DNA from 2 places in the Microbacterium oxydans genome. Region 2 is predicted to be linked to the other one. Evidence: predicted binding sites of a transcription regulator. Region 2 holds the regulator's gene; the other holds the start of a gene.
The links. Region 2 encodes LexA, which represses DNA repair genes until DNA is damaged. Its sites were predicted from a motif close to TCGAACANNTGTTCGA; they were not measured.
Positions count from the first base shown of each region.

Region 1 (7,797 bases), 770 kb from region 2:
GGTGATCCTGGCCGTGCTCGGCGCCGTCAACGAGTGGTTCTTCATCGGCAACGAGGTCGCCACGAACATCAGTGCGTACTCCGTGGGTCTCTTCGTCGGACGCGTGGCCTTCATCATGCCCGTGCTTCTCCTCCTGCTTGCCGGCTGGCTGTTCCGGCACCCGTCGTCCGTCCATGACAACGGGCGCATCGGGATCGGCTTCGGCATGTTCGTCCTCGCGCTCGCGGGGATGTTCCATGTCGCCGGCCCGCGCCCGCATCCGAACCAAGGAATGCCCGCACTCAGCGAGTCAGGCGGTCTGCTCGGCTGGCTCGTCGGCCAGCCCCTGACGTATCTCACCGACATCCCCGCCTACATCGTGCTGTCGCTCCTCGCTGTGCTCAGCATCCTGATCCTCACCAAGACGCCGCCGAACCGCATCGGTTCCCGTCTCGGTGATCTGTACGCCTGGATGTTCGACGCCGAGCGCCCGGAGAAGCCGGTCAAGGACGCCGCAGCGATCGACGACGCCGACAAGGTCGACGACCCCGACGTGCTGCCCTGGTGGCGTCGTAACAAGACCGGCCGTGAAGAGGATCCCGACGAGGGCACCCTCGGGTCCGACGACATCACGGCTCTCCTCACGACTTCCGACCCCACGCCTGCCTACGACCAGGCGGTCGTGGTCGAGAATCCCTACGACGCTGCCACCGAGGTGCTGTCCGAGGTCCGTTCGGTCGCCGACTCGCTCGCGGAGCAGCAGACGACGGCTCTCCTGGACGACTCCTCCGACACCGGAGAAGCGCCCGAGCTTCCGGGCCTCGACGGCTTCGGCACGGAGGGCCCGGGCGACCGGGGTCCGCAGGCACCCGTGGCCCCGTACATCCTGCCCTCGCCCGGCCTGCTGGTCGAGGGACCGCCGCCGGTCATGCGGTCCGAGGCCACGGACAAGGTCATCGAGCAGATCACCAGCGTCCTCTCGCAGTTCAAGGTCGATGCCAAGGTCACCGGTTTCTCGCGCGGCCCGACGGTCACGCAGTACGAGGTCGAGGTCGGCCACGGCGTCAAGGTCGAGAAGATCCTGCAGCTGAGCAACAACTTCGCCTATGCCGTCGCGTCGAACGACGTCCGCATCCTCTCGCCGATCCCGGGCAAGAGCGCGATCGGCATCGAGATCCCGAACGCCGACAAGGAGATGGTCGCTCTCGGCGATGTCCTCCGGTCGCCCGCGGCGCAGAAGAGCACGCATCCGATGACGATCGGCGTCGGCAAGGACGTCGGCGGCAACATCGTCATCGCGAACCTCGCCAAGATGCCTCACCTCCTCGTGGCAGGTTCCACCGGTTCCGGTAAGTCGAGCTTCGTGAACTCCATGATCACGAGCCTGCTGATGCGAGCCCGTCCCGCCGACGTGCGCATGGTCCTGATCGACCCCAAGCGCGTGGAGCTCACCAGCTACGCCGGCGTTCCGCACCTGATCACGCCCATCATCACGAACCCGAAGAAGGCCGCCGAGGCGCTGCAGTGGGTCGTGAAGGAGATGGACATGCGGTACGACGACCTCGCGTCGTTCGGGTTCCGCCACATCGACGACTTCAACCGTGCCGTCCGTGCCGGCGAGGTCGAGCTGCCCGTCGGCAGTGAGCGCGTGCTCAAGCCGTACCCGTACCTCCTGGTCGTGGTCGACGAGCTCGCCGACCTCATGATGGTCGCTCCTCGTGACGTCGAGGACTCGATCGTCCGCATCACCCAGCTCGCGCGAGCGTCCGGCATCCACCTGGTGCTCGCGACGCAGCGCCCGAGTGTCGACGTCGTCACCGGTCTGATCAAGGCCAACGTGCCGTCGCGCCTCGCCTTCGCCGTGACCAGCGTCACCGACAGCCGGGTCATCCTCGACAGCCCGGGCGCCGACAAGCTCATCGGGCAGGGTGACGCCCTCTTCTCGCCGATGGGGTCGTCGAAGCCGTTCCGTCTGCAGGGCGCGTGGGTCGACGAGAAGGAGATCGACGCGGTCGTCAAGCACGTCACCCGACAGGCGCGGCCGGACTACCGTCCCGACGTGCAGGAGGCGATGGAGCCGACCAAGAAGAAGGAGGTCGACGAGGACATCGGCGACGACCTCGAGCTTCTGCTCGCGGCCGCCGAGCTCATCGTCTCGTCTCAGTTCGGGTCGACCTCCATGCTGCAGCGCAAGCTCCGCGTCGGTTTCGCGAAGGCCGGCCGCCTCATGGATCTGCTGGAATCCCGCGAGATCGTCGGGCCGTCCGAGGGATCCAAGGCTCGTGACGTGCTCGCGACGGCGGAGCAGCTCCCGCAGGTGATGGCGAAGCTGCGTGGCGAGGATGCGCCCGCCGCATCGGCCGCTCCGGCGCCGGCAGCACCTCCGATGCCTCCGCTTCCGACGCATGACCCGATCGCAGCCCAGTACGAGGGCCTGCCCGAAGTGGAGGCCGAGGGCGATGAAGACGCCTGGGGCCTGACGGGGCGCGACTGATGGCGATCCCTCGGCAGCTGCCCAACGCGATCACCGTCGCGCGCATCCCGCTCGCGGTCATCTTCTTCGTCCTGCTGCTGCTCGGTGGGACGTACGGTCTTCCCGAGCCCGGTCTCCGCTGGGCAGCGGCGATCATCTTCATCGTCGGGATCTCCACCGACTGGGTCGACGGCTACCTCGCGCGCAAGTACGACATCGTCAGCGACTTCGGCAAGCTCTGGGACCCGATCGCCGACAAGCTGCTCACCGGAGCGGGCTTCGTCGGACTCGCCATCCTCGGCGAGGTGAACTGGTGGATCGTCGCGATCATCCTGGTGCGGGAGTGGGGGATCACGATCCACCGCCTCATGGTGGCCAGTGAGCACGTCGTCGCGGCGGCCTGGATGGGCAAGATCAAGACGGCGTTCCAGGGCGTGGCCCTGGGATGGGCGCTGCTCCCGCTGCACTACCTCATCGGCCTCGACGCGTGGACCCTGATCACGTTCGTCCTGATGCTCATCGTGCTGGTGCTGACGGTGGCGAGCGGGATCGACTACATCGTCGCCCAGGTGCGCGGTTCGCGGCAGAAGTCGTGAGCGAGCGGGCCTCCGCCGCGGTGCTGTCGGCTCTGGCCCGGCGTGGCTGGACGCTCGGGGTCGCGGAGTCTCTCACGGGCGGGGCGCTGTGCGCGGAGATCGTCTCCGTCCCCGGGGCTTCCGCCGTGCTCCTCGGTGGAGTCACGGCTTACGCGACACCGGTCAAGAACACGGTCCTCGGCGTCGATGCCGACCTCCTCGCAGCGCATGGTCCTGTGCACCCGCAGGTCGCGCTGGAGATGGCCGACGGAGTGCGTCGCGTGGTGAGCGTCGACGGACGGGCGGCCGATGTCGGCGTGTCGACCACGGGCATCGCCGGGCCGGACTCGCCCGACGGGCAGCCGGTCGGCACGGTGCACATCGGCGTCGTGACGCCCATGGCGGCGCGGACGATCGAGTTCCACCTGCAGGGCGACCGCGCGGCGATCCGCGAGCAGACCGTCGTCGTGGCGCTGGAAGCGCTCCTCGCCACGATCGCGGAATAGCGACGGCCCCATGCCGGTTACTACCTACGTGCTCACATTCAAACCACAGAGTGCAGGGGTAGATTCTGTGCAGGCCAGCGGTACTAGACTGGCTGTCTCATCGGGGGACACCTCGATCGAAAACACGGGGAGGAGGTTCCGATGATTCTTGTACGACAGGAAATCGGCGATGTGCTGAGGGACTTCCGCCTGCAGAAGGGGCGTACGCTCCGGCAGGTCGCGAGCAAGGCGTCCGTCGCACTCGGCTACCTCAGCGAGGTCGAGCGCGGGCAGAAGGAAGCGTCGAGCGAGATCCTCGCCTCCGTCGCCGACGCACTCGACGTTCCCATCTCGACGATCATGCGCGAGGTCGGAGATCGCATCTCCGTGCTCGAGGGCATCCAGGTCTTCCCCGACGTCGTCCCCGACGACCTCGTGGCGTCGATCGAGCCCCAGCTCTCGCTGCACTGATCCGCGGTCACCGAAGCGATGCGTCGTAGCGAGTTCCTTCGCGCCGTCGATGACGAGTTCCAGACGCGGGCGACGTCGCTGGTCCATGATCTGAGTTTGACCGCGCTCCGCGGTCGTACGGCGGTCGAGGCTCTTGCCGACGGCACGCCGCCCCGCGAGATCTGGTTGGCGCTGTGCGCCGAGATGGACGTGCCCGAGAGCCGGCGCTACGGCGTCGGCCGACAGGAACCCCGCGGTCGTTGACCGTCCCCGGGTGATGTCCGGTGCGTACGGCAACCGCCGATCGAATCTCGGCGTGTCGTCGAAGATGTGTTCGAAACGGGCGTAGTCTTCTGCACAAGTGGTTCAGGGATTCTGTTCTGCACGGTACGTGAGTTCGCCGAGACGATGTCGGTGGCCCCTCCTACGGTGGAAAACAAGCCGAAGAGCCATTACGCCTTGTCGGAGAGTTTCTCCCAACCGGGAGAGCCGCGACAGCCTACAGGCGGCACCACGCGCGCAGAAGGAGCACATCATGCCATCACCCGCCGACCGCGAGAAGTCCCTCGAGACCGCCCTCGCCCAGATCGACCGCCAGTTCGGAAAGGGCTCGGTCATGCGGCTGGGCAGCGATGAGCGCGCCCCCGTGGCCGTCATCCCCACCGGCTCCATCGCCCTCGACGTCGCCCTCGGCGTCGGCGGACTCCCGCGTGGCCGCATCGTCGAGATCTACGGACCGGAGTCCTCGGGTAAGACGACGCTCACCCTGCATGCGATCGCGAACGCCCAGCGTGCCGGAGGCATCGCCGCGTTCATCGATGCCGAGCATGCGCTCGATCCCGACTACGCCGCCAAGCTCGGCGTCGACATCGATGCGCTCCTCGTCTCGCAGCCCGACACGGGTGAGCAGGCGCTCGAGATCGCCGACATGCTCGTGCGCTCCGGGGCGATCGACCTCATCGTCATCGACTCCGTCGCGGCACTCGTGCCGCGCGCCGAGATCGAGGGTGAGATGGGTGACTCGCACGTGGGTCTGCAGGCTCGCCTCATGTCGCAGGCGCTGCGAAAGCTCACCGGTGGTCTGAACCAGACGAACACCACCATGATCTTCATCAACCAGCTCCGCGAGAAGATCGGCGTCTTCTTCGGCTCGCCGGAGACCACCGCCGGTGGTAAGGCGCTCAAGTTCTACGCCTCGGTCCGCATGGACATCCGCCGCATCGAGACGCTCAAGGACGGCACCGACGCTGTCGGTAACCGCACCAGGGTCAAGGTCGTCAAGAACAAGATGGCCCCGCCCTTCAAGCAGGCCGAGTTCGACATCCTCTACGGTGTCGGGATCTCCCGAGAGGGCAGCCTGATCGACTTCGGCGTCGAGCACGCGATCGTGAAGAAGTCGGGCTCGTGGTACACCTACGACGGCGACCAGCTGGGTCAGGGTAAGGAGAACGCCCGGACGTTCCTGCTCAACAACCCCGACATCGCCCTGGCGATCGAGACGCAGATCAAGCAGAAGCTCGGTATCGGTGCACAGGTCGCCGCACCTGCGGCGGCAGACGAGCTCGCTGAGCGTCGTCCGGCCTGATGAACGACACCCGTGGGGGCGATCCCGACCGGATCGCCCCCATCATCCCCCTCTTCGGCGGTGCCTCGAAGAAGACGACTCCGACGCCCGAGAGCACGGAAGTCGGGGCCGACGACGCCACGGAAGTCGTGCCGCGGCGGACCGGCGATGCCGGTCTGTGGCGTTCGACCTGGGACGCCCCGCCGGTGGGATCCGCGGCGAGCGAACCGGGCGATGCGGGAAGCCCGAGCAACCGTCATCCCGCTCGAGGGGCGACCGGTCGCACCGGGGCGAGTTCGTCCGACTCGGCGAAGCCGGCGCCTCGTCTCCGCGCGCTCGACGTCCCCGAGGATGAGGGCACCGCAGACGCCGCGTCGATCGACGAGGCCCGTGCCTCCGCCGAGGAGTCTCTCGTCCGCAAGCTGCGCGCGCGGTCGCTCTCCATCTCCGAAGCCCGGCAGGTGCTGCGAGGATACGAGCTCGACAGAGGCTCGGTAGACGACGTGATCGACGACTTCTGCCGCCGAGGCTACCTCGACGACGTCGCCCTGGCCGGCGTCCTGGTGACCTCCGGCGTGGAGCGCAAGGGGCAGGGGAGAGTCGCCCTGGCTCGTGCTCTCGCTCAGCGCGGCATCCCTCGCGACGTCATCGACGGCGCTCTCGACGAGCTTCCCGACGACGACGACGAGCGCGCGCTGGAGTTCGCCCGCACCAAGGCCCGGTCGCTGAGCCGACTCGACCACGACACCGCTCTCCGACGTCTGGTGGGTCAGCTCGCACGTCGCGGCTACAACGGCGCCGTCGCGATGAAGGCGGCGAAAGCCGCGCTGCGGGAGACGACTTTCGGTGGGTCCACTTCCGGCGTCCGCTTCGTCGATTCGGACTGATCGCCCGACGCCGCTGCGGCTCGGCAACGGCTCGTACAATGGGTTGATCATGACTATTCCGCGCAGTGAACCGACGATCATCAGCGCGTCGTCGGCGGCCGTCGACGACGACGGTCGACAGCGATCGTATGAAGTGCGCACCTTCGGGTGCCAGATGAACGTGCACGATTCGGAGCGGCTCTCCGGATCCCTGGAGAGCGCCGGCTATGTGCGCGCTGCCGAGGGGGCCGAAGCCGACGTCGTGATCATCAACACGTGCGCGGTCCGCGACAACGCCGCCGGAAAGCTCTACGGCACGCTCGGTCACCTCGCGTCCGTGAAGCGACGGAAGGACGGCATGCAGATCGCCGTCGGTGGCTGTCTCGCGCAGATGGACAAGCAGGCGGTGCTCGACAAAGCACCGTGGGTCGACGTCGTTTTCGGTACCCACAACATGGGTTCCTTGCCGGGTCTGCTGGAGCGGGCACGTCACAACGGCGACGCAGAGCTCGAGATCCTCGAGTCGCTCGAGGTCTTCCCGTCCACGCTGCCGACCAAGCGCGACTCCGCGCACAGTGGCTGGGTGTCGATCTCGGTCGGCTGCAACAACACCTGCACCTTCTGCATCGTGCCGAGCCTGCGTGGCAAGGAGAAGGACCGTCGTCCCGGCGACATCCTCAACGAGATCCGGCTCCTCGTGGAGGACGGCGCGATCGAGGTCACGCTCCTCGGACAGAACGTGAACTCCTACGGCGTCGAGTTCGGTGACCGTCAGGCGTTCGGCAAGCTGCTTCGCGCGGCCGGTGAGATCGACGGGCTGGAGCGCATCCGGTTCACGAGCCCGCACCCCGCTGCATTCACGGACGACGTCATCGACGCCATGGCCGAGACCCCGAACGTGATGCCCCAGCTGCACATGCCGCTGCAGTCCGGAAGCGACCGCATCCTCAAGGCGATGCGACGCTCCTACCGCAGCGAGCGGTTCCTCGGGATCCTTGACCGGGTGCGCGCGCGCATCCCGAACGCCGCGATCACGACCGACATCATCGTCGGCTTCCCCGGTGAGACGGAAGAGGACTTCGAGGGCACGATGCGGGTCGTGGAGCAGGCGCGTTTCTCCGGCGCCTTCACCTTCCAGTACTCGATCCGCGAGGGAACGCCCGCGGCGACGATGGAGGATCAGGTTCCCAAGGAGGTGGTCCAGGCGCGGTACAACCGTCTGATCTCCCTCCAGGAGCGCATCTCGCTGGAGGAGAACCAGAAGCAGGTCGGTCGCGAGATCGAGGTGCTGGTGTCCACCGGCGAGGGGAAGAAGGACACCGAGACGCACCGGCTCACCGGACGCGCCGAGGACAACCGTCTGGTGCACTTCGAGGTGACACCCGGCTCCGACCTTCCTCGCCCC
Region 1 covers NZ_CP092891.1:1,658,735-1,666,531, forward strand. The annotation lists gene MME74_RS07840 (FtsK/SpoIIIE family DNA translocase) at 1-2,473, shown strand, start outside; gene pgsA (CDP-diacylglycerol--glycerol-3-phosphate 3-phosphatidyltransferase) at 2,473-3,048, shown strand; gene MME74_RS07850 (CinA family protein) at 3,045-3,533, shown strand; gene MME74_RS07855 (helix-turn-helix domain-containing protein) at 3,675-3,983, shown strand; gene MME74_RS07860 (DUF3046 domain-containing protein) at 4,002-4,226, shown strand; gene recA (recombinase RecA) at 4,498-5,547, shown strand; gene MME74_RS07870 (regulatory protein RecX) at 5,547-6,413, shown strand; gene miaB (tRNA (N6-isopentenyl adenosine(37)-C2)-methylthiotransferase MiaB) at 6,463-7,797, shown strand, end outside.
Region 1: the regulator LexA is predicted to act here: its motif matches at 4,285-4,300, upstream of recA (recombinase RecA).

Region 2 (7,797 bases):
TCTGCGCAACCGCGTGGGGGAGTAGTCCCGGTCGTCACAGCCGCGGTTCGAAGCCGAACGCGCGACCGAGGAACGTCAGCTCGCGCTCCAGCGCATCGACGATCGACTCGGCGCTGCGGAATCCGTGTCCCTCCGTCGGATACAGCACGTACTCGTGATCGATGCCGCGCGCCGCGAGTGCATCGCGGATCGCCTCGGACTGCGACGGCGGCACCACCCGGTCCTCGCCGCCTTGCAGCAGCAGCACGGGGACGTCGATGCGATCGGCATGCGTCAGCGGTGAGCGCTCGATGTACACGTGCTCGTACTCGGGGAGCGGTCCGACCAGGCCGTCGAGGTAGGACGCCTCGAAGTCGTGCGTCTCGGCGGCCAGCATCCGCAGGTCGGCGACGCCGTAGCGACTGATCCCGGCGGCGAAGGTCCCTCCGCGGACCAGCGCGGACAGCACGGTCCATCCGCCGGCCGATCCGCCGCGGATCGCGATGCGGGCGGGATCCGCGAGCCCGGCGTCGGCGAGGCCGCGGGCGGCGGCGATCACGTCGTCGACGTCGACGACGCCCCACTGCCCGTCCAGGCGCTCACGGTAGGCGCGGCCGTATCCGGTCGACCCGCCGTAGTTCACGTCGAGCACGCCGATGCCGCGGCTCGTGTAGAAGGCGACCGCCGCAGAGGTCGCGCCCGTGACGTGGGCCGTCGGCCCCCCGTGCACGAGCACGACGTAGGGCGGGAGCTCGTCTTCGGGCGCCGTCGCCTCCGGATGGGCCGGGGGATATGCGAAGGCGTGCACGGCACCGTGCGGACCGTCGACCTCGATCGACAGGGCAGGGGGCATCCACTGCGGACCGACGGGCTCGCCGCCGCGCACCGCGAAGACCTCTCCGGAGTCGGTGTCGACGCACCAGAGTCCCGGTGCGACGCGGGAGCCGTTCCCGGAGAGGAGCACGCGCGTCCCGTCCACATCGTCCACGCTCACGTGTCCATCGGCGGGGAGGTCGACCAGCGCCGTGCCGCCGTTGTCGTCGAGGACCACGACCTCGTCGCGGCCGTTCGTGCGGACGGCGACGATGCGTCCGTCGTCGAGGGGACGGAACCAGCGGTTGCCGAGCACCCAGAGGCCGTAGCCGGTGTCGGCGTCCGCCGGCGCGTCGGCGGGGGCGAGCGGCTGCGGAGCGCCGGAGGGCTCGACGCCGTCGACCGTCACGCGGTACAGCTCCCAGCGGTCGTAGGGTGCGTCGGCGAAGAGCAGCTCCGTGTCGCTCGTCCACTCGGGCTGCAGCGCCGTCCGCGACGGGACCGTGTGCGGGTGCCCGCCATCGACCTCGGCGATCTGCACGCGGGCGTCTTCCCACGGCATCCGTCCGCGCTCCCACGCCACCCAGGCGGCGCGGGTCCCGTCGGGGGAGAGTGCGGGGTGGGCGAAGAACCCGTCTCCCTGCGCGATCACTCGCACAGCCGTCGGGTCTTCGGAGGCGGAGCCGTCGATCGGGATCTCGACGATCGCGCGCGTGTGCGGGGTCGTCGACAGGTCTTCGCGCACCGCCAGCAGACGGCCGTCCTGCACGCGCAGACCACCGTGAGAGGGCCCGGGCGGTGTGAGGGGCACGGGAACGTCGCCGGAGGCCAGGCGATGCACGCGCTGGTCGCCCGCGTCGACGAAGTACAGCGTGCCGTCGGCATCGGCCGTCCAGGCGCCGCCGCCGTACTCGTGCACCCGGGAGCGCGCACTCCAGGGGGCGGGGAGGATCTCGGCGCCGGAGGAGCTCCGCACGGTCACGCGCCCCTTCTCGGCCGGGACCGACTCGCCCCACCAGATCTCCGCGCCGACGAAGCGCGCACCGTCGATGCGGGGGGAGGAAGCCGCGACGGACGCGGCGGAGAAGGGCGAGGACCAGGAACCGTACGGGGACGACGACATGCTTCGAGCCTATGGGCCGACGGCACGCGGCGTCACACTCGTGCCCGGGACGACGAAGGCCCTCCCGGAGCTCCGGGAGGGCCTTCGTCGTTCCTGACGGGTCAGACCGCGCGGAGCACCGCCACGATCTTGCCGAGCACCACGGCCTCATCGCCGAGGATGGGCTCGAAGGCCGAGTTGCGGGGGAGGAGCCAGGTGTGCCCGTCGCGGCGACGCAGCACCTTGACCGTGGCCTCGCCGTCGAGCATCGCGGCGACGATCTCACCGTTCTCGGCGTTGCTCTGCGAGCGGACGACGACCCAGTCCCCGTCGCAGATGGCGGCGTCGATCATCGACTCGCCGGAGACCTTGAGCATGAACAGGTCGCCCTTGCCCACGAGCTGCCGCGGGAGGGGGAAGATCTCCTCGACCTGCTGATCCGCGGTGATCGGCACTCCGGCCGCGATCCGCCCGACCAGGGGCACGAGCGCGGCGTCGCCGACCGGGGTCGCGACGTCAGCGGGGTTCTCTGTGCTGGTGCCGGGCAGGTCGATGAGCACTTCCATCGCCCTGGTCTTGCCGGGGTCGCGCCGCAGGTAGCCGCTGAGCTCGAGCTGGCCGAGCTGGTGGGTCACGCTGGAGAGCGACTTGAGGCCGACGGCATCGCCAATCTCGCGCATGCTCGGCGGGTAGCCGTGGTTCGCGATCGAGCTCTGGATGACCTCGAGGATCGCCATCTGCTTGGGGCTCAGGCTCTTGCGCCGGCGCGTCCGCGGTGCCTCCGACTCGGGGGCAGAGTTCTCGCTCATGGTGCTCCTTAAGTGCGTGATCCGACGTCCCTCTTCGAATGTCGGAGGCCCGTGGTGGGGTGTTCTTATCGAAACCGTATCCGAGAATCGACCGGATCTGGAAGATCTGTTCGAGCGTGTCGGCCGATTTTCGGAGGTGGTTTCGAAGAATACTTGACAGATATTCGAACTCGAAGATATCTTCGGTACGTAGCTTCGCATTCACGGCTCCCGGCCGAGACGCGAATGCGAACGCTACGCCAACTTCCCCGGGGCTTCCCCGCTTCGGGACAGGCTAAGGAGCACGACATGAGCAGCATCAGCTTCAGCACCGCAGCAGTCATCCCGGCGTCGGCCCGTCCGACCACGCGTCTCCGGCTGACGATGCGAGGTCGGGCCGTGCTGCTGGCGTTCGCCTCCGTGCCCCTCGCCGTTGGTATCGCCTTCGCCGCCCTCAGCGGGGGCAGCGCGATCGCCTCCGGGTCGGACGCGCCGGCGGCGAGCATCGAGACCGTGACGGTCATGCCGGGGGACACGCTGTGGTCGATCGCGACCTCGGTCGCTCCCGACGCCGACCCGCGCGACGTCATCGGCGACATCAGCCGGATGAACCTGCTGCGCGGCGGCGGTCTCCAGATCGGTCAGGAGCTCGCGATCCCGGCTCAGTACGGGAACTGAGCCGCCCGCGGCAACTTTGCGTCATCCGCTCGACGAGCGGCTTAACATGGGAAGGGTGACCCTCTCCCTCAATGATCTGCCGTTGCGTGACGATCTTCGTGGACTGACTCCGTACGGAGCACCGCAGGCGCCGCTCCCGATCGCGCTCAACGTGAACGAGAACACGCATCCGATTCCGGATGCCGTCGCGAGCGACATCCTCGACGACATCGCCGTCGCGATCCACGAGGTCAACCGCTACCCGGACCGGGAGTTCACCGCGCTGCGCGAGGCGTTCGCCGACTACCTGGGCCACGGCGTCTCCGCCGAGCAGATCTGGGCGGGCAACGGCTCCAACGAGGTCCTCCAGCACATCCTGCAGGCCTTCGGGGGTCCCGGCCGAACCGCCTTCGGCTTCGCGCCCACGTACTCGATGTACCCGCTGATCGCGCAGGGGACCGGTGCCCGCTGGATCGCGGGCACCCGGCAGCCCGACTACACGATCACCCCGGAGGAAGCGGCGGAGCAGGTCCGCGCCGCCGACCCCGACGTGGTCATCCTCTGCTCGCCCAACAATCCGACGGGCACGCCGCTCGGCCTCGACGTCATCGAGGCCGTCTACGAGGCTGCTCGCGGCATCGTGATCGTCGACGAGGCCTACCAGGAGTTCGCTCCGCACGACGCGGTCTCTGCTCTGACCCTGCTCGAGGGCCGCCCCCGCCTCGCGGTGTCCCGCACCATGAGCAAGGCGTTCGCCTTCGCCGGAGCCAGGGTCGGCTACCTCGCGGCCGACCCGGCCTTCATCGACGCGCTGCGTCTGGTGCGCCTGCCGTATCACCTGAGCGCGCTCACGCAGGCGGCTGCCGTGGCGGCGCTGCGCAACGCCGACGTGATGCTCGGGATGGTCGAGGAGATCATCGAGCAGCGCGATCGGATCACGGCGACGCTCGAGGCTCTCGGCTACACGCCGCATGAGTCGTGGTCGAACTTCGTGCTGTTCGGCGGGGTCGCCGACCCGAAGGCGACCTGGCAGCAGCTGTTCGATCGGGGCGTGCTCGTGCGCGATGTCGGCATCCCCGGTCACCTCAGGGTGAGCGCCGGCACCGAGGCCGAGACCACCGCATTCCTGGACGCACTGGCCTCGATAGGATCGGCTTCATGAGCACCCCCGCACTGACCCCGCGCACCGCGAGCCGCGTGCGCAGCACGTCGGAGTCCACCGTCGAGCTCGAGCTGAACCTCGACGGCACCGGTGCGAGCCGCATCGACACCTCGGTGCCCTTCTTCGACCACATGCTCACCGCGTTCGCGAAGCACTCGCTGACCGACCTGACGGTCCGTGCCTCGGGCGACACGAACATCGACGCACACCACACCGTCGAGGACGTGTCGATCGTGCTGGGTCAGGCGATCCTCGAAGCGCTCGGCGACAAGTCCGGCATCTCGCGCTACGGCGACGCCCTCGTCCCGCTCGACGAGGCTCTCGCGCAGGCGGTCGTCGACATCTCCGGCCGCCCCTACCTCGTGCACACCGGGGAGCCGGCGGGCTTCGAGCACCACCTCATCGGCGGGCACTTCACGGGTTCGCTGGTGCGCCACTCCTTCGAGGCCATCACCTTCAACGCCGCGCTGACCGTGCACGTCCGCGTGCTCGGCGGCCGCGACCCGCACCACATCGCGGAGGCCGAGTACAAGGCGTTCGCCCGGGCGTTCCGGCAGGCCAAGGCCCTCGACCCCCTCGTCGACGGCATCCCGTCGACCAAGGGTGCGCTGTGAGCAGCAGTCCCCGCGTCGCGGTCTTCGACTACGAGTCGGGCAACGTCCACTCCGCGGTCAAGGCGCTCGTCGCCGCCGGAGCGGATGCCGTGCTCACACGGGACCGCAAGGAGGCTTTCGAGGCCGATGGCCTCCTGGTCCCCGGCGTCGGCGCGTTCCAGGCGGTCCGCGATGCACTGCTCGCGCACGGCGGAGACGAGATCATCGACCGTCGGCTGGCCGGTGGCCGTCCGGTGCTCGGGATCTGCGTCGGCATGCAGGTGCTGTTCGAACACGGCGTCGAGCGCGGTCATGACACCGCGGGCCTCGGCGAGTGGCCGGGAGCGGTCACCGAGCTGAATGCCCCGGTACTGCCGCACATGGGCTGGAACACGGTCGAGCCGGGGGCGAACAGCGTCCTCTTCCGGGGCATCGAGCACGAGCGCTTCTACTTCGTGCACTCCTATGCCGCGCAGTCGTGGGAACTCGACGTCATCCCTCCGTTCCCCGAGCCCGCGCTCACCTGGACGACGTACGGGGACCCGTTCCTCGCGGCCGTCGAGAACGGCCCGCTGTCGGCGACCCAGTTCCACCCCGAGAAGTCGGGGGATGCCGGCATCCAGCTGCTGCGCAACTGGGTGGGGAGTCTCTGACCTCGCGCTCAGGCGTCATCCGTTTTGTCCCCCGCCCTCCGGCGGGCTACCCTCGGTTCTCGTGCCCGCACCGGGCCGCCGACCTTCCCGATACAAGGACCCCATGAACGACTTCGCGCAGTCCCCCTCGCTCACGCTCCTTCCCGCGGTCGACGTCGCCGGGGGCAAGGCGGTCCGCCTGACCCAGGGCGAGGCCGGAACCGAGACGAGCTACGGCGACCCGCTGGACGCCGCGGGGGAGTGGGCTGCGCAGGGCGCGAAGTGGATCCACCTGGTCGACCTCGACGCCGCCTTCGGCCGTGGCAGCAACGCGCCGATCCTCCGCAAGGTCATCAAGCAGTTCAAGGGCGTCAACATCGAGCTCTCCGGCGGCATCCGCGACGACGCGACGCTGGAAGCGGCACTCGAGAGCGGCGCGACGCGCATCAACCTCGGCACCGCGGCGCTCGAGAACCCCGAGTGGGCCGCCGACGTGATCGGCCGGTACGGCGAGGCGATCGCCGTGGGTCTCGACGTGCGCGGCACGACGCTCGCCGCCCGTGGTTGGACCAAGGAGGGCGGGGATCTCTGGGAGGTGCTCGACCGTCTGGAGGATGCCGGCTGCAGCCGCTACGTCGTCACCGACGTCACCAAGGACGGCACGCTCCGCGGCCCGAACCTCGAGCTCCTGCGTGAGGTGACCTCGCGCACGCCGAAGCCGGTCGTCGCTTCCGGCGGCATCTCCAACCTCGACGACATCGCCGCGCTCCGCGAGCTGGTGCCGCTGGGCGTCGAGGGCGCCATCGTCGGCAAGGCCCTCTACGCCGGAGCGTTCACGCTGGCGGAGGCGCTGGATGTCGCAGGAGACTGACCCGCACGCCTGCGGGCCCGAATCGCACAACCACGGCGACTCGGCCGGTGTCCCCTGGGAGGGACGCAGCTTCGAGTCGAACCCGCACGCCGCGGACGACGGCTCCGCCGACCCGGCTCTGCTGGCCGCGCTGCTGCGCTTCCGTGCGGGCGAGGGCAGTCAGGTGGAGGTCGTCGACGCCTTCCGCTCCGCGCGGGTGCTGATCCCCTTGATCGCCGAGAAGGGCGAGGAGGGCATCGCACCGAGCGGTCTCGCCGTCGACAAGACGCAGGAGCTGTCGATCGTCACGGTCGCCGCGCCTGATGGCCGACGCGTGCAGCCGGTGTTCTCCTCCGTTGAGGCGATGCAGAAGTGGGACCCCACGGCACGCCCGATCCCCGTGGAGGCGCTCCGTGCCGCGCTGGCGGCGTCCGCCGAGGACACCGACCTGATCGTGCTCGACCCGACGTCCGAGACCGAGTTCGTCTTCCGGCGTCCCGCGGTCTGGGCGATCGCTCAGGAGCATGCCTGGGAGCCGAGCTTCCTCTCTACCGAGGTCTTCACCGCCCTGCAGGAGAGCGTGGCGCACGAACTCGCCGTGATCGACGTGTCCGTCGCCGCGGGAGACCCCGACGCGCGCCTGCGCGGTCCGGAGCTGATCGTGATCCTGGAGCTCGTCGACGGCCTGGAGCGCGAGGTGCTCGACGCCGTGCTGTCCCGTCTCGCTCAGCGCTGGGCGTCCGATGACCGGATCGCGGTGCTCGCGGATTCCCTCACGGTGAAGCTCCGCCGCAGCGCCTGAGCGCTTCGCTACGGCAGGGACGTCGCGGACGTCGTCGAGATCCGCCTCTTCGACGCAGAGGGAACCCTCATCCACGAGTCCGAGCAGTCGATCGAGGGGACGCACTCGGATGCCCCCGCGGCGGTCCCTCGACCGCCGACCCGCTGGTCCTCGCCCGGCCTAGTTGACCGGACCGGTCCACTTCTCGCCCGGACCCTTGCCGATCGGGTCCGGGATCGTGGAGGCCTCGCGGAAGGCGAGCTGCAGGGACCGGAGTCCGTCGCGCAGCGAGCGCGCGTGCATGTCGCTGATCTCCGGTGCGCCGGCGGTGATGAGCCCGGCGAGGGCGTTGATGAGCTTGCGTGCCTCGTCGAGGTCGAGCTGTGCCGCGGCGTCGGGATCGTCGGCGAGGCCGAGCTTGACGGCGGCCGCGCTCATGA
Region 2 covers NZ_CP092891.1:2,425,247-2,433,043, reverse strand. The annotation lists gene smpB (SsrA-binding protein SmpB) at 1-25, shown strand, start outside; gene MME74_RS11705 (S9 family peptidase) at 35-1,915, opposite strand; gene lexA (transcriptional repressor LexA) at 2,017-2,703, opposite strand; gene MME74_RS11695 (LysM peptidoglycan-binding domain-containing protein) at 2,992-3,360, shown strand; gene MME74_RS11690 (histidinol-phosphate transaminase) at 3,407-4,501, shown strand; gene hisB (imidazoleglycerol-phosphate dehydratase HisB) at 4,498-5,115, shown strand; gene hisH (imidazole glycerol phosphate synthase subunit HisH) at 5,112-5,747, shown strand; gene priA (bifunctional 1-(5-phosphoribosyl)-5-((5-phosphoribosylamino)methylideneamino)imidazole-4-carboxamide isomerase/phosphoribosylanthranilate isomerase PriA) at 5,851-6,597, shown strand; gene MME74_RS11670 (SseB family protein) at 6,581-7,378, shown strand; gene MME74_RS11665 (DUF1844 domain-containing protein) at 7,538-7,797, opposite strand, start outside.